Linked DNA regions of Tunicatimonas pelagia. Each later gene encodes a partner of the first gene's protein in a complex. Links are inferred from orthologs where the notes say so. Each region holds a gene or a part of one and is shown on either strand. Other genes may lie near its edges. The genes, in order: pnp, pfkA and rny.

The links.
Region 2: pnp (region 1) and pfkA share a complex: the UniProt entries of both Bacillus subtilis proteins name them as parts of the possible RNA degradosome complex. The link is inferred for Tunicatimonas pelagia from one-to-one orthologs.
Region 3: pnp (region 1) and rny share a complex: the UniProt entries of both Bacillus subtilis proteins name them as parts of the possible RNA degradosome complex. The link is inferred for Tunicatimonas pelagia from one-to-one orthologs.

What each region holds. Positions count from the first base shown.
Region 1 is NZ_CP120683.1:857,484-865,359, forward strand. Bases 1,729-4,662 are described here. They hold pnp (polyribonucleotide nucleotidyltransferase), read right to left. Parts: upstream 4,297-4,662; coding sequence 2,161-4,296; downstream 1,729-2,160. Other genes in these bases: P0M28_RS03450 (sigma-70 family RNA polymerase sigma factor), read right to left, coding at 1,729-2,016; rpsO (30S ribosomal protein S15), read right to left, coding at 4,447-4,662. Also shown: trxB (thioredoxin-disulfide reductase), read right to left, coding at 1-928; more of P0M28_RS03450, read right to left, coding at 1,153-1,728; more of rpsO, read right to left, coding at 4,663-4,722; P0M28_RS03465 (LptF/LptG family permease), read right to left, coding at 4,831-6,477; P0M28_RS03470 (START-like domain-containing protein), read right to left, coding at 6,535-6,930; P0M28_RS31270 (glycoside hydrolase family 97 C-terminal domain-containing protein), read right to left, coding at 7,513-7,876. UniProt on the Bacillus subtilis protein: Involved in mRNA degradation. Catalyzes the phosphorolysis of single-stranded polyribonucleotides processively in the 3'- to 5'-direction. Necessary for competence development in Bacillus subtilis.
Region 2 is NZ_CP120683.1:7,045,636-7,053,542, forward strand. What follows is about bases 1-2,965. They hold pfkA (6-phosphofructokinase), read left to right. Parts: upstream 1-979; coding sequence 980-1,951; downstream 1,952-2,965. Other genes in these bases: P0M28_RS29865 (DegT/DnrJ/EryC1/StrS family aminotransferase), read right to left, coding at 1-762; P0M28_RS29875 (hypothetical protein), read left to right, coding at 2,127-2,645; P0M28_RS29880 (AI-2E family transporter), read right to left, coding at 2,612-2,965. In the rest of the region: more of P0M28_RS29880, read right to left, coding at 2,966-3,715; P0M28_RS29885 (WD40/YVTN/BNR-like repeat-containing protein), read right to left, coding at 3,853-7,041; P0M28_RS29890 (L-serine ammonia-lyase), read left to right, coding at 7,388-7,907. UniProt on the Bacillus subtilis protein: Catalyzes the phosphorylation of D-fructose 6-phosphate to fructose 1,6-bisphosphate by ATP, the first committing step of glycolysis.
Region 3 is NZ_CP120683.1:2,891,696-2,899,510, forward strand. What follows is about bases 2,018-4,890. They hold rny (ribonuclease Y), read left to right. Parts: upstream 2,018-2,585; coding sequence 2,586-4,196; downstream 4,197-4,890. Other genes in these bases: P0M28_RS12230 (hypothetical protein), read left to right, coding at 2,018-2,171; P0M28_RS12235 (cell division protein ZapA), read left to right, coding at 2,183-2,470; sucD (succinate--CoA ligase subunit alpha), read right to left, coding at 4,286-4,890. Outside these bases: pheT (phenylalanine--tRNA ligase subunit beta), read left to right, coding at 1-1,780; more of P0M28_RS12230, read left to right, coding at 1,872-2,017; more of sucD, read right to left, coding at 4,891-5,161; P0M28_RS12250 (hypothetical protein), read right to left, coding at 5,331-5,795; P0M28_RS12255 (ACT domain-containing protein), read right to left, coding at 5,972-6,361; P0M28_RS12260 (hypothetical protein), read right to left, coding at 6,364-6,993; pheS (phenylalanine--tRNA ligase subunit alpha), read right to left, coding at 7,051-7,815. UniProt on the Bacillus subtilis protein: Endoribonuclease that initiates mRNA decay. Initiates the decay of all SAM-dependent riboswitches, such as yitJ riboswitch. Involved in processing of the gapA operon mRNA, it cleaves between cggR and gapA.

The DNA.
Region 1 (7,876 bases):
CTTGCGCTGCTAGAAATCGCTCCGCCTCCAATGCTGCCATACATCCGGTACCCGCAGCGGTAATAGCCTGCCGATACACATGATCTTGGGCATCACCGGAAGCAAATACTCCGGGAACATTCGTTTCGGTAGAATCTGCCTTGGTGATGAGATAACCGTTTTCATCCATATCGAGGTAGTCGCGGAAGATATCGGTATTGGGTTTATGGCCAATGGCTACGAAAAATCCTTGAGCCGGAATATCTTGCTTTTCTCCGGTCTGGTTATTCACTACTCGTACTCCTTCTACCTCATTTTCACCAAGTATTTTTTCGGTTTCGGTATTCCAAAGAATTTCAATATTCTCGGCTCGTTCCACTCGCTGCTGCATAATGGCAGATGCCCGCATCTCATCGCGGCGTACTAGTAGGTACACCTTACTCGCTAACTTAGAAAGATAACTAGCTTCTTCGGCAGCCGTATCACCCCCACCTACTACTACCAAGTCTTTTCCCCGAAAGAAAAAGCCATCACACACCGCGCAGGCAGAAACACCTTTACCATTCAATCGCTCTTCGCCCGGAAGTCCCAGCCACTTAGCCGAAGCACCAGTAGAAATAATTACCGATTGAGCCTCAATTTCGTGCTCATCATCTACAACTGCTTTCAGTGGATACACTGAAAAATCTACCTTCGTTATCATACCGAAACGAACGTCGGTACCAAACCGCTCAGCCTGCTTCTGAAAATCCATCATCATCTCTGGGCCAGTTACTCCTTCGGGGTAGCCCGGATAGTTCTCTACATCGGTAGTAGTGGTAAGCTGCCCACCGGGCTGAATTCCCTGGTACAGCACTGGTTTCAAATTGGCTCGAGCAGCGTAAACTGCGGCAGTATATCCCGCTGGCCCAGAACCTATTATTAATACTTCTACTTTTTCCGTTGTCATATATCGTACTAATTGAAAGTTAAAAATAGAAAATTGATAGTACTAGCACGCTGCATATCAATACTTTACACAGTATACTATGTGATCTTGTTATGCGAAAAGCACTACTAAATTTTAATTCACTAGATTATCTTACGTAACCAACAGAGTCAAAGTTGTAGCTACAAAAAAGGCTCTCCTTGCGGAAAGCCTATCTATATTATTATGCAAAAGACTATTAGTCTTTATCCTAAATATGGCTTCAAAGCTTTGCTACGGGACGTGTGGCGCAGACGACGAATCGCTTTTTCCTTGATCTGCCGAACTCGTTCCCGGGTTAGGTTGAATTTTTCACCAATCTCTTCCAGTGTCATGGCGTGTTCGCCATTCAGCCCAAAATAGAGAGAAATAACATCAGCTTCGCGCTGAGTTAGTGTAGAAAGCGCGCGCTGCACTTCTTTCCGAAGCGAGTCATTCATTAAGGAAGAATCCGGAGTGTTTTCCGATTCATTCTCTAATACGTCTAACAAGCTATTTTCTTCCCCTTGTACAAATGGCGCATCCATGGAAACGTGACGACCAGAGATTTTCATGGTATCTACTACCTCGCTGGTACTCACTTCTAGCACATCAGCTAGTTCATCGGGAGAAGGCTCTCGCTCGTACTTTTGCTCTAGCTCTGAAAAAGTTTTGGAAATTTTATTGAGTGAACCAACCCGGTTCAAGGGTAAGCGCACAATTCGCGACTGCTCGGCCAGTGCTTGCAAAATAGACTGACGAATCCACCACACGGCGTAGGAGATGAATTTAAATCCACGAGTCTCGTCAAATCGCTGAGCGGCTTTAATCAGCCCTAAATTTCCTTCGTTAATCAAGTCGCCTAGCGTAAGTCCCTGGTTTTGGTACTGTTTCGCTACCGATACCACGAACCTAAGATTAGCTTTGGTTAGTTTTTCTAGAGCTAACTGATCACCAGAACGGATACGCTTTGCTAAGTCTACTTCCTCGTCTGGGGTTAGCAAATCTACTTTGCCAATCTCTTGAAGGTACTTATCTAATGATTGACTTTCCCGGTTGGTGATTTGCTTACTGATCTTGAGTTGTCTCATGCACGTGGTTTCTTTATGCGATGGATATGTCTAAGAATGCAACAATTATCTAATTTAGGATAGTTCCGATCAGGTTTATATAAATTTTGACCAGACACCCAAATCTTGTTAGGATTTACAGAGGAATGATTAGCAATTTTTATGCTAACTACGATTGGCTTTATCCGGCTTAGGAAGTAAGGCTTTACGAGAAAGACGATATTTCCCCGTCTTTTTATCAATTTCGGTGAGCTTTACTTTTATTTCCTCACCTACTTCCATTACGCCGTCCATTTTCTCTACCCGCTCCCACTTAATCTCAGAAATGTGAAGTAGACCATCTTTACCGGGCATAAACTCAATGAACGCCCCAAACGGCATGATTGACTTCACAACCCCATCGTAAACTTCGCCCACAGTCGGCATGGCCACAATCGCTTTAATACGACCCAAAGCTTTATCCATTGCTTCTTGGTCGGTAGCAAATACGTTAACAATACCTTGGTTGTCTACCTCTTCAATAACGATGGTGGTATCGGTTTCTTTTTGAATCTCCTGAACAACTTTTCCGCCTGGACCAATGAGCGCACCAATCATATCGGCAGCAATCTTCACGGTTTCGGAACGAGGGGCGTTGGGCTTCAGATCATCATTAGACTCAGAGATAGTTTTAGCCATTTCTTGCAGAATGTGCATACGCCCGGCTTTGGCTTGTGATAAAGCTTCGCTTAGCACTTCGTAGGGCAGTCCATCCACTTTAATATCCATCTGGCAGGCAGTGATTCCCTTTTCGGTGCCGGTTACTTTAAAATCCATATCACCTAAGTGATCTTCATCTCCCAAAATATCGGATAAGATCGCGTATTTCTTGGTTTCTGGATCAGAAATCATTCCCATAGCAATGCCCGATACTGGTCGTTTCACCGGAATCCCGGCATCCATTAACGCCATTGATCCGGCACAGACGGTTGCCATAGAAGAAGAGCCATTCGATTCTAGAATATCTGAAACTACTCTGATCGTGTAAGGATTATCATCGTCAGCCGGAATACATCCTTTGAGGGCGCGATGCGCTAAGTTTCCGTGACCAATCTCCCGACGACCCGGCCCGCGGTTGGGACGGATTTCACCGGTAGAGAATGCGGGAAAGTTGTAGTGTAGTAAAAATTTATTAGTGCCCTTTACCATTGCACTATCAATCATCTGCTCGTCTAACTTGGTACCTAGGGTAACCGTAGTCAACGACTGGGTTTCGCCCCGGGTAAATACGGCTGAGCCGTGAGCAGTAGGCAAATAATTTACCTCCGTATAGATAGCACGCACTTCATCAAGCTGACGACCATCGAGTCGTTTTCGGTCGTTCAGTACTAAATCGCGAGAAGCTTTTTTCTGAATGGAGCTGAAGTATTTGTGTACCTGTCCTAAATCTACTTCATGATCTTCGGGAAGACTGTCAATATATTCGTCCTTAAACGCCTTAAATTGGTTCTTTCTCTCTTCTTTGTTATTCACGCCTTGGCTGGCTACGGCGTACATCTTATCGTAGTACTGATCGTGCAGTTGCTGGTACAACTCTTCGTTACGCTCAGGTGGAATGAACTCTCGCTTCACGACGCCTAGTTCCTCGGCTAGTTCTTGTTGAGCCTTACATTGTAACTTAATCACTTCATGAGCAGCCTGAATAGCTTCCAGCATATCGGACTCACCCACTTCCTGCGCTTCTCCCTCCACCATAATGATATTGTCCAGCGACCCCGCCACAATTAAATTAAGATCAGCGGTCTCGGTTTGCTCTTCGTTGGGGTTCACAATGTACTCCCCACCCGACCGCACTACACGTACTTCAGAAATAGGTTCGGGAAAAGGAATGTCTGATACCGCAATTGCCGAAGAAGCTGCCAACGCGGCGAGTGCGTCGGGCATTACCTGAGCATCAGCCGAGATCATCATGATATTTACCTGCGTCTCAGCCATGTATTCATCAGGAAACATGGGCCGGATAGCCCGATCTACCAAGCGGCTGGTTAGAATCTCATGTTCGGAAAGGCGACCTTCTCGCTTCAGGAAGCCACCCGGAATTTTTCCGGCTGATGCAAACTTCTCTTGATAATCTACCGAAAGAGGAAAGAAGCTAGCGTCTTCTCTAGCTTCAGCCGCCGAAACAACCGTAGCCAATAACATAGTGTCACCCATTCTGATGACCACCGCTCCGTCGGCTTGGCGAGCCAATTTTCCGGTCTCAATAGTTATAGAACGGCCATCACTTAATTGAATAGTCTTTGTTACTACTTGTGGTTGCATAATGAAATTTTAATAAAATAACTTGTTGCCCAGAATAACTTCTCCCGGTTAAAATGATGGAAGAAAAAGGCTCTTAGGAAAGCAAAAAGGACTAGAAAAGTCCAAGACATACGAATGAAGGGGGCTAACCTCCCCCATCAACTGGTTTTATTACTTACGTAAATTTAGATCAGCCAAGACTGCACGATAACGCTCAATGTGTCGATCGTGTAAATACTCTAACAACCGCTTGCGCTTACCTACTAGTTTAAGAAGCCCTCGACGAGAAGAATGGTCTTTTTTATTTTGCTTCAGATGTTCCGTCAGGTGAGCAATGCGGTAAGTGTACAGAGCTATTTGAGACTCAGCCGAACCGGTGTCAGATTTAGATTTAGAAAGACTATGGTCGCCGAATAACTCTTGCTTTTTTTCAGAACTTAAGTACATGCGTATATTTTTACACTATGGTTTTAAAAACAGGGCACAAAGTTATCAATAATAATACTGATTTACAATACGATCTGCTTGGGTAAACCCATTTAAAAACTTTTTTGTTCAAACTGCTGGCTTTTGTCTAATGTTTTTCCACCGCATGACCAATCGATCGATCAAAACCCGGTAAAAGTCGCTCTCAAGCAGGCGGGCATCCAGACGGGCTTGAATCAAAAATACGATACCGAACGGAAGCAACACTATGTTCGGAAGCCACACCGCCAATTCGGCACTCATCACCAAATCTTCCGCCCATTTCCGACTCATCTCGGTTACTACGTAGAAAGCAATGAAGAAGCAGACAGAAATCAGCACAGGCACACCTAAGCCTCCACGTTTAATAATAGAACCCAATGGAGCACCAATCAAAAACATAATTAAGCAGGACAACGCCTGGGTTATTTTCTTATAGCTTTCGTAGGTATTCTTACGAATCTCACTCTCAAGCCTTCTTAGCTTTTGAGCATTGATTTGCAGCGTATTTTTAATTGTTCTACTTTGATTAAGTGCTTTAGAAATAATGCTGGCTCTCTCGCTTTCTGTAATCTCGCTCTCTACTTGGGCTAGTAAAGCCGTATCAACCTCCGTTACTTCGTGCTTTGTTTTGTTTGTCCCTACCTCTTCCAATGACTCTTGAATCTCCTGCCGTTGCCGCTTGAGGTTTCCAGCTTTAATAGCACTCGACTCCATACTTAACAGGCCACTTTGTCGAATATTTTCTACGCTATCTACCGAATCAATCGCCATATCAGCCACCACAATCTGTTCTTCTAACCCCTCGGGCATGAGAGAATCATAGCGTAAGTGATAGTTATAAAAATTCGTAGACCCAGCAAAGGCATCGTACTTGATCGCTACTTTTTCGTATTGCATAGAATCTATTGAAGTAGATAATTGCTCCATAGTTTGCATACGGCGATGAGACGCAAAGTACTCTTCTTTTGTTCGTTGAAGATCGAAGCTCGCCAGATCAAAAATCATTTTGGTAGTATCAAAATTATTGCGAACAAATTGGGAGTTACCTCCGCCCCGACTTGCGGTAGCTAACATTTTAGTCGTCTCCGAATAACGATTCCCCTTAAACAACTCCAGCATCAGGTAGCGATCATTCTGAATTGTGTACATTTTCCCGGAATCCGCCAAAATCACATTTCGGTTGCCTAACCCCTCGCTGTGGTCGTAGATAATTACATCTTTAATAGTTTCGCCATCAGCAAACTTCTGATTGATCTTGATCTTGAAATTGGGAATTCCGCCGTAGAATACGCCCTCCCGAATATCCAATGCGGGCTTTTTCTGCTTAATATCGTATAGTAAGCTGTATGCTTTAAGGTTGGCCTTCGGCACTACAAAATTATTGGAAAGAAACGCTACTACTGAAATTAGGCTCACCAACACAAAGAGCGGACGCAACGCTCGGGTTAAGGAAATTCCGGCACCTTTGATAGCGGTCAGCTCAAAATGCTCACCCAAATTACCGAATGTCATTAGCGAAGATAATAACACTGCCAGTGGTAGTGCTACCGGAGTCATGTTAATGCTAAAGTAAAACAGCAATTCCGCAAAAACCTCGGCTCCCAGTCCTTTTCCCACAAAATCGTCGAAGTACTTCAGCATATACTGCGTAAGCAGAATGAAAACAACCACAACAAATGTGAGAAAGAAAGGCCCAACAAACGACTTGATAACGAGCTTGTCAATCTTCTTCATACGTTAGCTATAACAGCGATCGCCGAAAAAATATTTTGAAACTACTTAGTTTTTCGGCTATCCACCCACAATTTCTTTCAGGCTATCGGTGAGTTGCAGCCATATTTCGTAAAACTCTTCTTCATCGTCGGCGGTCATAGAGTCGGTTACGTTAAGAAAAACGGCACCAGTAAGATCATTAGTATCTAGTCGCATTTCCAGAAAAGAAGTACCATTTGGGGGTTGATCTGAACCATTGAGGAAATCAAAACGAACAAATCGATTGACACGCTGGGAAGCTAGCTTAGCCTGATGTTCTTCGCCATCCCAGGCGAATGAAAACACCTTATCTTCATTGATTGTAACGTCATCAGCAAACCACTGTGCCAGTCCACTGGCAGTGGTAAGGTAGGGAAATAGCATCTTGCGTGAGGCTTTAAACTCAAATTCGGCAGTAAATTCATGATTAGCCATATCAGTGTAAATTTGCATTCATCTTAGCGACTCCGCTCTAGATAAATGTATTTTGAGCCATTGCAAGGTAGTTTTTTTTGATCATATCGCCAACGGAACTCGAAATTTTACCGCAATTAATGCTTGTAGTTCCCAAGCATCTTCGTAATTTTGCAATCCGTTTCACGGAGGCTGTCCCGCGGCGAGGTAGTTCAGGCTATGCGCCCTGACTTACGTGGTTCGGATAATTGAAGTGCGGGATTCATAATCCAACCGCTTGTGAATTCAACTATCTGATGCTCAAGGGGTTACGAAGTAAAAGGAAGAGAAGGTGCAACATAAGCACAACAACTATGTTCGGTAAACGGCCGGATATCAGCATTTTGAAAATATGGCGGGGTAGCTCAGATGGTTAGAGCGCAGGATTCATAACCCTGAGGTCGGCAGTTCGATTCTGCTCCCCGCTACCAAGAAATCCCGGTATAAAACCGGGATTTTTACTTTAGAAGGATTCACATTTACCTGAACAGACTTGCTAAGAAGTTACTTTCCCACTCCAGTATTAGTGACGATAGGATGGGAGACGCGGTGCATTACTGTTGCTTACTTTCCGTGAGGGAAAATATGTATTGCGTGTCCCCCACCGGGAGCAAGCTGCACGGATAACACCGAATCAGCCGTAACTACTACGTTTTGCCGAATCCGGTAGGCTTCCTTATTGTTCTGGTAGTGAGTATCCTCAGCGTCTTCGTACAGTGTGGCTACGTACGTCTTCCCCGGAGGAAGAAAATCTAGCCGAATAGCCAACTGCCGCACCTCTCGATTCGTTAACGATCCTACAAACCACTCTTCACCCGCGCGTCGTACCACGCTGACGTGCTCATCCAGCTTTCCGTCTAATACGCCTAAGCTATCAAACTGCGCTGGCATCTGCTGAATAGCCTCCAACAAATCAGCTTTCACTAGG
Region 2 (7,907 bases), 6.2 Mb from region 1 along the record:
CTGCCTTCTCCGATTCCACCTCTCCAGATAGGGTATCTTCAGCGAAAGTACTTTTGCCTGCCAAGCATCCATACGGCTATTTCTTCCTAAAATAGTGTGGGTATGTTTCTCCAACTGTCCGTGGTTAGCAATGGCTCGACATCGCTCAGCCAATGCATTATTATTGGTCGCAATAGCTCCGCCATCTCCCACTGCTCCCAGATTTTTAGTTGGATAGAAACTGAAAATTCCGACCTCTCCCCAGCACCCTACTTTTTTGGTGTCCACACTAGCCCCGTGTGCCTGAGCACAGTCTTCCAAAACTTTCAATCCGTGCGAATCTGCTAAACCTGTAAGCTGCTTCATGTCTACTGGGTTTCCGTACAAATGAATTGGTACAATGGCTTTGGTTCTTGCGCCGATTTTTTCTGAGAGTTTCTGTAAATCAATATTGAAAGTATTTGGATGGTTATCTACCAATACGGGAGTAGCTCCCAATAATCGGATAGCTTCAGCTGCCGACATCCAACCATTAGCGGGAATAATTATTTCGTCTCCGGGCTGAATACGCCACGCTCTCAGCACAATCTCTAGGGCGTCGGTAGCATTCGCACAACTAACTACATTGCATACACCTAGATAGTCGGCAAATTTAGTTTCAAAGCTTTGAATTGCTTCACCTCCCATCAATCGATTAGAAGAGATTAAATGATTCAGGGCGGCTTGCATATCCGCAAGAATTGGCTCGTGCTGCCTTCGGAGATTTACGAATGGAATTTGCATAGGAAAATGAAGATAAGGCTTTTACTTTGTCGAAAAAACTAACAAATTTACACCAACAACACATTAGCTCCGTTAGGCCTTTTGATTAGCCACCGAACTTTGCATAACTTAAGTAAAGTTTCAAGATAATTGGTAAACCACTAAATATTCCCCCAACATTATTTTCTTTCTCCGGCGTTGATTCGCTTAATTTGCAAATTAACTTCTAATCATATTTATGAAGAAGATCGCAGTACTAACTTCAGGAGGAGATTCTCCTGGCATGAACGCTTGTATCCGGGCCGTAATTCGGGGAGCGATCTACCACGGAGTAGAAGCCTATGGCATTAAATATGGCTACAATGGGCTTATTGAAGGTGACATCTACAAAATGAAGTCCTACTCAGTTAGCAATATCATTCAGCGAGGTGGCACCATTCTTAAATCGGCGCGTAGTAATGAGTTTCGTACTCCTGAAGGTCGCAAGAAAGCTTTTTACCAGTTGCAACGACGCGGTATTGAAGGCTTAGTGGTGATTGGAGGCGATGGTACATTCACCGGAGCAAATATCTTTTGTCAAGAATACGGAGTACCCGTGGTGGGTGCGCCCGGCACCATTGATAATGATCTGTACGGAACCGACTTTACTATCGGTTTTGATACGGCGGTGAACACCGCCCTCAATGCTATTGATAATATTCGGGATACGGCTAACTCGCACGACCGCATTTTCTTTATTGAGGTAATGGGACGCGACTCAGGGTATATTGCAATTGAATCAGGGATTGGTGGCGGTGCCGAACTAATTATGGTGCCCGAAACCAGCACGTCTATTGAAGATGTGATTCATACCTTGGGGCAGGGACGTAATCACGAAAAAACCTCTTCTATTGTAGTAGTAGCCGAAGGTGATGAGGAAGGTGGGGCAATTGAAGTGGCTGCGAAAGTGAAGGAGCGTTTGAATGATAAGGATTTTAAAGTCTCTATTCTGGGTCATATTCAACGGGGCGGTGCTCCTACGGCGATGGATCGTATTTTGGCCAGTCGGCTGGGTTTAGCAGCTGTAGAGGGACTGTTGAACGGTAAACGTAGCATGATGGCCGGGGTAATCAATAACCGAATTGTTTATACTGAGTTTAAAGAGTGTATCAATACTTCTAAACCACTGGAGCAGGATATGCTGCGGATGGTGAAGATTTTAAGTATTTAAATATTGTGTTTAGGTGTTCATGGTTATGATGTTATAGTTCTTAGTTGAATTGTGGGTTCTGAGTTCAAAGTACAGCGCTCTGGGTTCAATACCATACTAAGTACTATAACACCAAGCACTATAACACGAATACTTGAACACCTGAACACATCAAAATACACCAAAACAAACTCCTATGGGATTTCTACCCATCATATTGGCAATTGTCGGATTCCTTTTTCTGTGGGGCATTGTTAACTATCACTCGCTAAAAACCCGAAAAAAAGAGGTAGAAGAAGCTGCCGAGTTGGTGTTTCGTTACGCAGCACTTCGACAAAATATTATTATTCAACTATCAAATATTGAGGGTAACGATGACTCATTAAGTACGCTGCTTCACCGGATAGTGCAGTCTTTTCATCCGATAGATAAAAATACTACCACGGCTACCGAAATTGTGGCCTCGGGGCAACAGCTCTCCCAACAAGTCGATGAACTCCCTGATCAGTTAGGTAAGCATAAAGTGTACCGTAGCAGTATCGAGCAATTGCAAAAAGCTGATCTTGCCTACCGAATAGCTGCCAATCGCTATTCATTAAAACTAGAGCAGTACTTAGGTTTGGTAACTAAACCACCTTCTAAGTTTGTAGCAGCCCTATTTGGTTTTTCCCGTAACGATATTCAACTACCGGAAGAAGAGGTGGTTACCTCCTGAACTTCATCAATAAATTTTTTTCGGTCTAGCTCCCCTAACAAAGAGGCATAAGGGCGCAACCCTGATACTTCATCGAATATCTGCTTTAGCACCGCCGTAAGCGGAATGAATAAAATCATCCCAGGAATTCCCCAGATTAAGTTTCCGATGAAGATCGCTAGCAGCGTAAACATCGGGTTGATCCTTACCTTATTACCAACAATACTAGGGGTAATTAAATAACTCTCTATAGTTTGAATCACGGTGAAATAAAGAATAACCCACACCCCCGCCAGCGCTGAGTTATTAATCACTACTGTAAACATTGCCGGAATTATTGATCCAACCATCGGTCCAATAAACGGGACTACATTTAGCAGAGCCGAAAAAATACCGAAGAATAAAGCATTGGGAACGCCCAGTATCCATAATGCGATGCTATTGCAAACGGCAAGAATCAAAATCACTTGAAAAATACCAACTAAATAGTTTCTTACTACTTTTTCAATTTTTAGCAGAAGACGACGCATACTGCTACCATTCTCCTCAAACAGATACACTCCAAAGTCCCGAATATCTTTACGATACATCAGGAAGAGTACCACAAAAACCGATAAAAAAAGAATTGTTATCAGACTGGTAGCTACCAGTACTAGTAAAGTACCAATGGCACTTTGAGCATCTTTCATAAGAAAAGTGAAAAGCTCATTAAACGAAGATAGCTGACCTAGTTCCGACTGCCCCAGGTATTCTCCTAAGTAAGCAGATATATTGACCGTCATTTGGTTCAGATTGTCCTCGAAAGTATCTACATTCTCAGCAAGGGCAGATATTTGCAGAGCAAAGAACGTAACTATTCCAGCCACAAAAGCGCCGCCTAGCAAAGTGCATAAAAAAGCCGCAATGTTGCGATGAATTCCCTGATTTTCTAGGTACTGGCACAGTGGAGCTAATATGATCGCAATGAACGCTGCAAAAGCAAGTGGAATAAAAATAGACTGCCCCAAAATAAGAAGCAATATGGCAATTCCTATCGAGAGCAGAAATGCTGTCGTTCTGTACAGAGAAGATGTTTTTAGCTCAGAAAACATAAAAAGTGTTTCTTAGTAGAGCGGCTAAAAATAGGCTAAGGTGAAAAAATAGTGTTGTTGCTCAATATTATTAACTGAAGTAAGCCGGAAAAGGTTAGGCACGATCTGAATACCTACTCTTCCGGCTTATGATTATTTTAATGAGTACCTTCTACTTCACTTACTTCAGGCTCGATACGTACAGCATCTATACTTTTATCTCGTACTAGCTGATTGAAATCCGGCAGATCTCGATTAACCACCTCCTGAAATTGCTCCAACTGCTCATCAATACGCTGAGTGATTTCATTTTTAAACGCTACTGCCTGAGCGGTGGGCTTGAAGTTGCCCGCACTCATCTGAGACGCTACGTTAGCTAATTTGTTATTTAATCTGATGGGGTAATTTAGTGGGTCTTGGCGACTACGGTTCTTGGTCTGATACAACTCCTCCTCAATCACGGTGATCCGCTCATCAATCTTCTTGGCCATCTCCACTACATCGCTCATGTTATCCTCATCTTTCACTCGCTCTACTACTTGATTCATTTGCGCTCGCAATTCCCGAATATCTTCTATCGTTTGGTGGGTTTCGGTCAGCTTGTTTCGCGCTGAGATCAGAAAATCAAATTGCGCCTGAATATCCTGAGGGCTCGATTCCCAGCGAGGGTCAGCCAGAATAGTAAACGGTTGGGTCATCTGCTCCTCGCCCACTTTTAGCGTTACTTGGTATTCGCCCGGTACTGCCTTCGGTCCTTGCGTACCACTACCCCATAAAATCATTCCTTCAAATGCCTTGGCTCCGGGGTAGCGCATGTCCCACACAAATCGATTGAACCCACGTTCAACTTCTAGTTTACCTTTCAGCGGATCTTTGGTTTCCTTGCCTTCGGTAGTACTAAACTCCCGAATCAGGGTTCCGTCTTTCTCTTGTATTTGCAGAACTATTGCCTGGGTAGTGTCCGGTTCTTCAGCCAGCACAAAATGTACCATGACTCCGCCCGGATGGTTAGTTCCAGCCGTAAGTGATGGCTCGGCTTGCTGACCACCCATTCGGTAACTATCCATCGGCTTATAGAGATGGTAGCCGTTTTGCTGGAAATCGTCTCGCACGGCTTGCTCGTTGAGTTGGTGGAGCGGAGTTAAGTCATCAATAATCCAGAAGCTACGGCCTTGCGTGGCCGCAATTAGGTTATTGTCTTTTATTGCCAGATCGGTGATGGGAACCGTTGGTAAATTCAGTTGAAATGGCTGCCAGTTGGTTCCATCGTCAAACGATACGTACATTGCTGTTTCCGTTCCGGCGTAGAGTAACCCTGCTTGCTGAGGGTCAGCCCGAACTACCCGGGTAAAGTGCTCACTTTCTATGCCATCGGTAATTAAATCCCAGCTTGCTCCGTAGTCAGTAGTTTTATAGAGATAAGGAGTGAAGTCACCTATTTTATAACGGGTTCCGGCAACATACGCTCCTCCGTCTACCGATGGGTGCACATCAATACTATTAATCATCATCCACTCGGGCATATCGGGCGGAGTCACATTATTCCAGTTCGCTCCCCCATCCCGACTGATATGAATTAACCCATCGTCGGAACCGGTCCAGATTACTCCCTCTTCCCGAGGTGATTCTACCGCTGCAAAAATGGTAGCGTAGTATTCCACGCCCGTATTATCTTGCGTAATGGGCCCACCCGACGATTTAAGTTTGGAAGAATCAGCCCGGGTAAGATCAGGGCTAATTACTTCCCAGCTTTGGCCTTCATCGGTAGAAACGTGCAAGTGATTAGATGCGGTGTACAGTTTTTCCGGGTTGTGAGGAGAAAAGAAGATTGGAAAGTTCCACTGAAAGCGGTACTTCATGCCCTCAGCCCCGTAGCCCATCGGGTTGTCAGGCCACACATTAATGATCCGCACCTGTTCGTTCTCATGATTTACTCGAGAAAGAAATCCACCGTAGCTGCCACCGTACACAATTTCGTTGTCGTTAGGGTCAATCGCCAGATGGGCACTCTCTCCGCCCGCAGTGGCTTCCCAGTGGCTATCGTCAATTTCGCTACCATCCGTGCGATGCAGCACGCGAAGAGTCGAGTTATCTTGCTGAGCACCATAAATTCGGTACGGAAAATGATCGTCGGTAGTCACTCGGTAAAACTGAGCGGTAGGCTGATTGTGGTAGGTTGTCCAGTTTTCGCCCTGATCAATGCTTACCTGCGCTCCGCCATCATCGCCAATAATCATGCGCTGGTTATCTTCGGGGGCAATCCACAGATCGTGGTGATCACCGTGCGGAGCTACCGAAGGCTCAAAGGTTTTTCCCCCGTCTTTAGACTGGTGATAACGCACGTTCATTACGTACACAATATCTTCGTCCTGCGTATCGGCGTAAATGCGCGAATAGTACCAAGCCCGCTGGCGCAAGCTCCGGTCGTCGTTAGTTTTTGTCCAGGTAGCTCCCGCATCATCCGAGCGAAACACTCCGCCATTTTCGGCTTCTACAATGGCAAATACTCGCTCTGAATTCACCGGAGAGACCGACACGCCAATAATGCCTAGTGATCCCTCAGGCATTCCTTTGTTAATTGAAATTTCTTTCCAGGTATCGCCGCCGTCCGTGCTTTTCCATAGCGCGGAACCTTCGCCCCCACTGGATAAACTGTAGGGAGTACGCCGGATGCGCCAGGTGCTAGCGTATAGCACTCGGGGATTATTGGGATCCATCGCTAAATCGACCGCTCCGGCATCCGGGTTGGCAAATAGTACTTTTTCCCAGGTTTGTCCCCCATCTTTCGAGCGAAACACACCTCGTTGGTCGTTCGGGGCAAATAGATTACCCATTGCCGCTACGTATACCAAATCCGGGTTCTTCGGATGAATTCGGATTCGCCCAATGTGCCGAGACTGATCTAGCCCCACCGATTGCCAGGTTTTTCCGGCATCAGTAGTTTTCCATACTCCGTAACCGAAGGAAACATTACCCCGAACCGTTTTTTCACCTCCACCTACGTAGATCACATTATTATCGTATTCACTCACAGCCACCGCGCCAATAGAACCGCCGAAGTAACCATCCGAAATATTTTCCCAGGTTTGCCCTTTATCTTGGGTACGCCAAACGCCACCACCGGTAGATCCGAAATAAAATAAGTTGGGTTGACCCGGCACCCCCGTTACCGCACAAGAACGTCCCCCTCGGTAAGGCCCAATGGAGCGCCATTGCATACCGTGGTACAATGTAGTGTCAATTGCTGGAAGTGATGATGAATTCTTCTTACGTTGGGCGTAGCCATCTGACCAAGCCAGACAACAGACTCCCAGAAGAGCGATCAAAATAGTAGAGAAGTATCGCATAGGAATAGGTAGTTTGTAGATGAAACAAGTAGCTAAGATAATAGAAAAGCTGACGATGCTGCAACGTTTACGGCAGCATTTCCACCTCAATCTGAGGAATTTCTCCCTCACTAATCGGCCGCAATGGCTAAATTAAGCCATTCAGTAGCTATGGCAAGGTTATTTCCTGTCATTGAAGTCATACTAAACTAACCAACTAACTACTCCAGCAGTGCTGAAAATCGCGTACTGCTGGTTTTTTTATGCCTGTTTGCTAGTCTTTTCATTTCATTTGTCCAACTTTGCTTAATTATTTATACTTGTACATGTTTTTTTACTCCAGTGCAATCTATTTTTTACGGCAACCATGGAACAACTTAGCGTATTTGATATTCTGAAAATTGGTATTGGTCCCTCCAGCTCACACACACTTGGCCCCTGGAGAGCAGTGCAGCAGTTCATCCAATCCATTCAAAAAGCGTCTAAACTATCTCAGATCAATACGATCACGGTAGAACTCTACGGCTCATTAGCCAAAACGGGCAGAGGGCACGGCACAGATATCGCCGTTATGCTAGGATTATCGGGTGAAGACCCCGAAACTATTGATACCAATATGATCCAGCAAAAAACCCAACTCATCCGCCAGAGCCAGTCTATTGACCTGCTAGGAATTCATCCTGTTCCGTTTGATCCCCTTACCAACATTATTTTTCGCCCGGAAAACCTGCCATATCACCCCAACGGAATTCGTATGTGGGCGGAAACTGATGCCGGTGAACGCCTGCTGGAAACCTACTACTCTATCGGTGGCGGATTTGTGGTAAAGGAGGGCGAACAACCGGAAGAAAATCATCATTCTTTACCGTATCCGGCTCATACCCCGA
Region 3 (7,815 bases), 2.0 Mb from region 1 along the record:
TATTGAAGTAGTGGTAGAAAATACCGAAGCTTGCCCTCGCTACTCGGGATTAACCATTAGCGGCGTCGCCGTGCAAGATTCACCTGATTGGCTACAAGCTCGGCTACGGGCTATTGGCTTATCGCCGATCAACAATATAGTGGATGCTACCAACTACGTGCTGCACGGGCTAGGCCAACCCATGCACGCCTTCGATGCCGATGCAATTACCGGGGGGAAAGTAATTGTAAAAACCCTGCCGGAAGGGAGCACCTTCACTACGCTAGATGAAAAAGAGCGAAAACTACTGGCCCAAGACCTGATGATATGCAATGCTGAAGAGGGCATGTGTATTGCTGGAGTATTTGGGGGCATTAAGTCGGGAGTGAAAGCAAGCACCCAAAATATATTTTTGGAGAGTGCTTACTTTTCGCCGGAGTACATTCGGCGCACTGCCCAGCACCACAGCTTAAAAACTGATGCTTCGTTTCGCTACGAGCGGGGCACCGACCCTAATATTACGGTGTACGCCCTAAAGGTGGCTGCTTTGCTAATAAAAGAGATTGCGGGAGGGCAAATATCCTCGAGTATAGTAGATGTGTACCCTAATGCCATCGAATCGTTTCGGGTAGCGGTAAAGTACAAAAATGTAGATCGGCTCATTGGTAAACAGATTGACCGTGGGGAGATTACAGAAATACTGCAACAACTGGAGATAGAAGTAGTAGAAGAAAATGAAACCAGTATTACCGTGCTGGTACCACCTTACCGGGTAGATGTGCAGCGGGAAGCAGATATTATTGAAGAGATCCTACGGATTCATGGCTACGATCAGGTAGTAACGGCCGATTACCTAAGTGCCGATTATATCGCTCGCTTCCCTGAAATTGATGATCGAAAGCTACAGCTACGTCTCAGTGAGATGTTAGTCGGAAACGGGTTTTACGAAATGGTGACCAACTCGCTTACCAAACCAGCGTATGTTCAGGAGCCAACCGCCGTTTCGTTATACAATCCGCTGAGTGAAGACCTCAACGTTATGCGCCAGCACTTACTATTCTCTGGGCTAGAGGTAATCGCGCACAACATCAATCGTCAGCAAAAAAATTTGAAATTTTTTGAGTTCGGAACAACCTATAGGCACCAAGAGGATAAGTATTTGGAAGCAAAGGAGTTAGTTATTTTTATGACCGGATTGGTGCAAGCCGAAAGCTGGATGGCATCGGCAGAGCCAGTATCTTTTCATCATTTGTCCTCGCATATTCAAATAATTTTTAATAGGTTTGGTATCACTGGAATAGTTCAAGAACCCTTGAACGACCCATTCTTTAGCTACGGATTACAGCTTACTCATCAGGAAAAAATAGTAGCTAAACTCGGTAAAATCGATACTAAAACGGCGAATTTGGCCGAGGTAAAACAGCCCGTTTTTTGTGCGGTAGTACAGTGGCTAGTACTGCTAGAAAAATTGCGCGGCACCTCAACCAAGGAGCGAACAGTTTTTCAGGAAATTTCTAAATTTCCTGAGGTAAGGAGAGATTTGTCTCTGGTATTAGATCAGGAAGTAACCTTTAGGGAAGTAGAACAGGTGGCGAAGGCCAACGGCAATAACTTGGTAAAGCGCATCAATGTGTTTGATGTTTACGAAGGTGAACAGTTGGTGAAGGGAAGAAAGGCCTATGCACTCAGCTTTATTTTACAAGACCAGCATCGAACGCTGACTGATAAAATTATTGACAAAACAATGAACCGGCTTATGAAGCAATTTGAACAGGAACTTCACGCAGAAATTCGCCAATAGTCCATTGGCCACGCTACCAGCTAGGCGGACTAGCAAGCTGGCTCTCATATTCTCTTAACCAAAACCAAACTCTGCTAATACGTCCGTCTGCATGATCCACCCTACTATACTCTCGTCCGAAATTGTAACCCTAGAAAGGAAAATCGAGCTACTTCTTGATAAGCACACAGCATTGCAGGAAGAATTGTCCCGAGTAAAACAAGAGAACGAAGAACTGAAGCTGGCGCTCACTTCTAAAGAAGAAGAATTAACGCATTTTAAAAAATCAATTAAAATCAGTAAACTTGCTCAGTTGACAGTAGCTGATCACAGCGAAACTACTGAAGTAAAGCGTACTATTAACGAGTACATCAAGAAAATTGATAAATGCATTGCTCATTTGAGCCAGTAAAGCACATTTTCATGGAGGCACTTTCCATAAAAATAAAAATTGGGGACCGAGAGTATCCTATGCGGGTTGAGCCCGAAGATGAAGAACGTATCCGGCAAGCGAGCCGAATGCTGAACGAACAGATTCAGCACTACCGCCAGAGCTATAATACTACTGATAAGCAAGATCTGCTGGCAGTAGTGGCCTTTGATGCGTTTTTAGAAAAGTTAGCGTACCAAACCCAGCAAGCTGAAACGGAAAAGGTGATCGCTGATAAGATCGGTCGTTTAAACCGACTTATTAGCCAAGCCATATCGTAGTGCTAAATGTAGGCAGCCTCTAGTGCTGTTTAACGTGCATACCCTTCGTTAATACTCGCTCATCGGCAGTGTAGTTAGGCTACTGTCTGTAGTATCCACATCTAACTATATCATCATGGGTGAATCAACCATAATTTTACTTGTCGCCGTAATTGCGGCCCTAGGGGCAGGGTTCTTCATCGGCTTACTGGTATCCAAGCGGAAAACCGATACGCAGGAAAAACAGCTTAAGGATCGAGAAGCTGCCCTCAAACAACAAGAAACTACCGTGCAGGCCAAAGCCGATATTATTATCAAAGATGCGAAAAGCAAGGCCGAGTCTATTAAGAAAGAAAGAATCTACGAAGCCAAAGAAAAGTTTCTGAAGCTAAAATCAGAATTTGAGGAAGAATCCAATCGAAAAAAGAATATCCTAATTACTAACGAAAACAAACTTAAGCAGCGGGAAACTCGGCTCAACGAGCAAGCGGAAAAACTGCGTGGTCAGGAAAATAAGCTAAAGGAAAAGGCAGAAGGCCTGGAAACCCAGCTGGAAGTTACCCGCAAAAAGCAAAGTGAGTTAGAAAAAGTGCATCAGCAGAAGGTGGCCATTCTGGAGAAAGTATCTGGATTATCAGCGGACGAAGCCAAACAGCAACTTATAAAAAGCCTAGAAGATGAGGCAAACACGCAGGCTACAGCACTCATCAAAAATATTATTGAGGAGGCCAAACTTACCGCTACCAAAGACGCTAAAAAAGTAGTGCTAGATACCATTCAGCGTACTGCTACCGAACACGCTATCGAAAATTGTGTATCCGTATTCAATATTGAAAGCGACGATGTAAAAGGAAAAGTAATTGGTCGGGAAGGGCGTAACATCCGAGCCTTAGAAGCCTCTACCGGGGTAGAAATTATTGTAGATGATACTCCCGAAGCCATCATTATTTCTGGTTTCGATCCGGTGCGCCGGGAGATCGCCCGCCTTTCCTTACACCGATTGGTGATTGATGGTCGTATTCATCCTGCCCGTATTGAGGAGGTGGTTGCTAAAACAACCAAAAACATTGAAGAAGAAATTATTGAGACCGGCGAACGCACAGTAATTGATCTGGGAATTCACGGCTTACATCCTGAGCTGATTAAGATGATCGGGCGAATGCGCTTCCGCTCGTCTTACGGACAGAACTTGCTACAGCACTCCCGTGAGGTATCCAACCTCTGCGCTACTATGGCTTCTGAACTAGGAATCAATCCTAAACTAGCCAAGCGAGCGGGCTTGCTGCACGACATCGGAAAAGTATGGCCTGAAGAACCAGAGTTACCCCATGCTTTGCTCGGGATGAAGCTAACCGAAAAGTACGGCGAGCACCCCGATGTGTGCAATGCCGTAGGCGCGCACCACGATGAAATAGAGATGACTGCCATTATATCTCCGATTATTCAATCTTGCGATGCTATCTCGGGTTCTCGCCCCGGGGCTCGGCGCGAAATTGTTGATTCCTACATTCAGCGACTTAAAGATTTAGAGTCGCTAGGCTTAGAATTTGATGGGGTAAGTAAATGCTACGCCATTCAGGCCGGAAGGGAGCTGCGGGTAATTGTAGATGCTGATAATGTAACTGATGACCAAGCAGGCAACCTTTCGTTTGAGATCTCTCGTAAGATTGAAAAAGATATGCAGTACCCTGGGCAAGTGAAAGTAACCGTAATTAGAGAGATGCGCTCGGTGAGCTTTGCGAAATAGAATCATTTAGAGACCAAAAAAGGCAAGTTTCTGTATCACCGATTAGATTACAGAAACTTGCCTCACTTGAATGTTAGATAAGGATAAATCTACGACAAAGCCTCCGCCATTTTCTCGCCAATGGTAGCCGGAGATTCTACTACAATTAGGCCACATTCGCGCATCACGCGCATTTTAGCTTCGGCAGTATCTTCTTCACCACCAATAATAGCTCCGGCGTGACCCATCCGGCGACCGGGAGGAGCGGTTTGTCCGGCAATAAAGCCGACCACTGGTTTTTTATTTCCGTTTTCCTGAATCCAGCGAGCAGCCTGCGGTTCGTACTGTCCGCCAATTTCTCCGATCATTACGATGCCGTCGGTGTCTGGGTCGTTCATGAGTAGTTCTACAGCCTCTTTGGTAGAAGTTCCAATAATTGGGTCACCCCCGATGCCAATTGCCGTAGAAACACCCAATCCGGCTTTTACCACCTGATCGGCTGCTTCGTAAGTAAGCGTTCCCGATTTAGATACGATTCCGACCTTACCGGGCTTAAATACAAAACCAGGCATAATACCCACCTTGGCTTCGCCGGGAGTAATTACCCCGGGGCAGTTGGGGCCAACCAGCCGTACGCCCTCTTTTTGCTTTAGGTAGTGCTTAGCTACCATCATGTCCTTCACGGGAATTCCTTCGGTAATTGCGATGATTACCTCAATACCGGCATCGGCTGATTCCATGATGGCATCGGCGGCAAAGGCCGGGGGTACAAATATGATGGATACATTGGCCTGCTTTTCGGCTACGGCCTCGGCTACACTATTGAATACCGGACGATCTAAGTGGGTTTGCCCACCCTTACCAGGCGTTACGCCACCAACTACATTGGTGCCGTACTCAATCATTTGTTCGGCGTGGAAAGTACCTTCCGAACCAGTGAAGCCTTGAACAATAATACGGGAATCTTTATTTACTAGAACACTCATAGGGTGGGGAAAAAATTTTTGACAAAAATAGGACAAATCAGCGCATTGCCAAACCGATACAGTGTTAAAGTGCGAAGTGTTAGGGTGCTAATGTTTTCAACTATTCAAACTAGTACGACCCAGTATAGGCACAATAACACTCTAACACATAAACACAATAACACTAACCTTATGGAAGGTTAAAAATGTACAAGAAGTTACCATCTAGTTGCGTACCGTACTGGCGCAGTGGCAACGGACTTACCCCGCCCACCGGATTACCCTGAAAGTCGTAGACGGTATTGTCACAACCCTCCTGTATGAAAAAACCGGATGGATCAACAAATATTTCGGCACAGGCTTCTTCAAATCGATGGGGACTGGCTTTCTCAAAAGCCCGGTAGGTAGTTGCGTTTTCTCGATAGATCAAAATACCCTTCCAGCCACCTATAATCTCGACAAAGCCACCATCTTGCCGAAGGGGCAAAAATTCTTGATTGGTTAGGTTAATCGTTTCGTCTACTAGCACCGGGGGGATAGGATCGTATAGCAGATCATTTTCACAACCGGCTAGGAGACATAGGAAAAAAGCAAGCGCATAAATTCCCCTAGCCCTATTCCATAGCGGCCACTTTAGGAAAGGGGGAAAAAGCATAAGGCAGGACAAACTTTTTTCTCCTCCTTTGAAAAGAGGCCGTCTCCTGGTCAAGCCAGAGACAAGCAGTGGAACGGGGTAAGAAGGGTTTAACGTTTTATTTTTCATTTTGAAGTCAACGTACACTCCTCCGCTCAACGCAGAAATTAAGTAGAAAGTGTCAACTCATAAATACTTTAGTCTGATTCAGCCACAGCACAACCTAGTGACTCTAGGCAGCGTATTGCTTCCGGCAAATCGGCATCCTTTACCAACAAATGGTCAGTAGAATAAGCCGAGAGCGCAAAAATGGAGATTTGGGCGTCGGCTAAGGCCTGCGCGACTGCCGCTAAGAAACCTACCAACTCAAATTGTAAGGTAACCCGAAACGATAGCATCCGCCAACCTTGCTCCGACTCAATAATCCAATCATCATTCAAATGCTGCGCGTCAACTACTACCGTGATCTCTTCTCTATCGCTAAATACCGCCACAAAATCCTTAGGAACGTACTTTGCCTTTACCACAGCGAAATGCTGAGACCAAATTTCTACCGGGCAGTTTTTGAGGAACTCTCTGACGTTCAAAGTTATTCTATTTTTTTGGGAATAGGATCATCAGAACGGATTCGCCAAGTTTCATCGTAGATAGAAGAATACTCAATTTCAATAATCGCCCGTTCGTCTGAATTTACGAAGAGTGTGTTGATAACCGCAGCAGAATACTCGCTACTTGACCCAATTAAAAATATTGTTTTTCCAGCAGGTAATACATAGCCAGGGCTAATATCTACGTTAGAGATAGCAAAGTCGGCACTATCAGAATGATTGATAGAATTGAAGTAAAATGAAGAAGGGGACTGTTCGTAGATAGAGTCCTGATAATAAATTTTAACATTGTTGATGAAAGCTGGGCCAACACCATTATTTGCCAATCCTATTCTCCATTTTATATATTTCCCGCCTCCATCCGAGTACGGGGTTATCATCAGATATGGCAATACGCTAGCATATTGTTGCTTTTGAATAAGATAAGTTTGATAAGCAAATGTGGTAAATGTGCCCATGCTAATTAGAAAAGCTAGCAAACTGAGAAACTTATCGGAATTCCAGAAATTCTTCTTCCCCATAGGAATGCCTAACTGTTCTAACCAGTAGGCGTTGTTCTGGCTTTCGTTCTTTTTAGTTTCTTCAGTTTTCTGGTCAGGTTCTTCTTTCATCAAACGTAGCTATTAAAACTGAAGATAAGCAACAATTCAGCAATTGAACCATCGATATTAACCAAACGCCCTAAATTGCTTCAAAAAGCGCACATCATTTTCGGTGAATAGGCGCAAGTCTTTGATTTGATACTTAATCATCGCAATCCGCTCGAAGCCCATTCCGAAGGCGAAGCCGGTAAATTCTTCCGAGTCAATGCCGCAGCTTTCTAGCACATTGGGGTCAACCATGCCGCAGCCGCCAATCTCCAGCCAGCCGGTACCCTTCGTTACCCGACGGTCGGCCTCGGTTTCAGTGCCCCACCAAATGTCCAACTCGGCACTGGGTTCGGTAAACGGAAAGTACGAGGGGCGCAGCCGAATTTTTGTTTCGGAACCAAATAGCTCGCGGGCAAAGTGCAGCAGGGTTTGCTTCAAATCTGCAAAGCTTACATTGCGGTCTACGTACAAACCTTCCACTTGGTGGAAGACGCAGTGCGCTCGCGCCGAAATAGCTTCATTGCGGTACACCCGTCCCGGCATAATCGCTCGGATTGGTGGTTTCTGCGATTCCATCAGCCGTACCTGCACCGAAGAAGTATGCGTTCGCAGTACGATGTCCTGTTTGTCTTCGCCACTATTCTTCTCAATAAAGAATGTGTCCTGCATCTCCCGCGCGGGATGGTTGGGAGGAAAGTTTAAGGCCGTAAAGTTGTGAAAGTCATCTTCAATTTCCGGCCCGTCGGCCACATTAAAGCCCATTCGCTCAAAAATTTCTACTACCCGGTTCTGCGTTTGGGTCAGCGGATGAATTGCGCCCAAGCTATCGGGTACCGGCGGAAG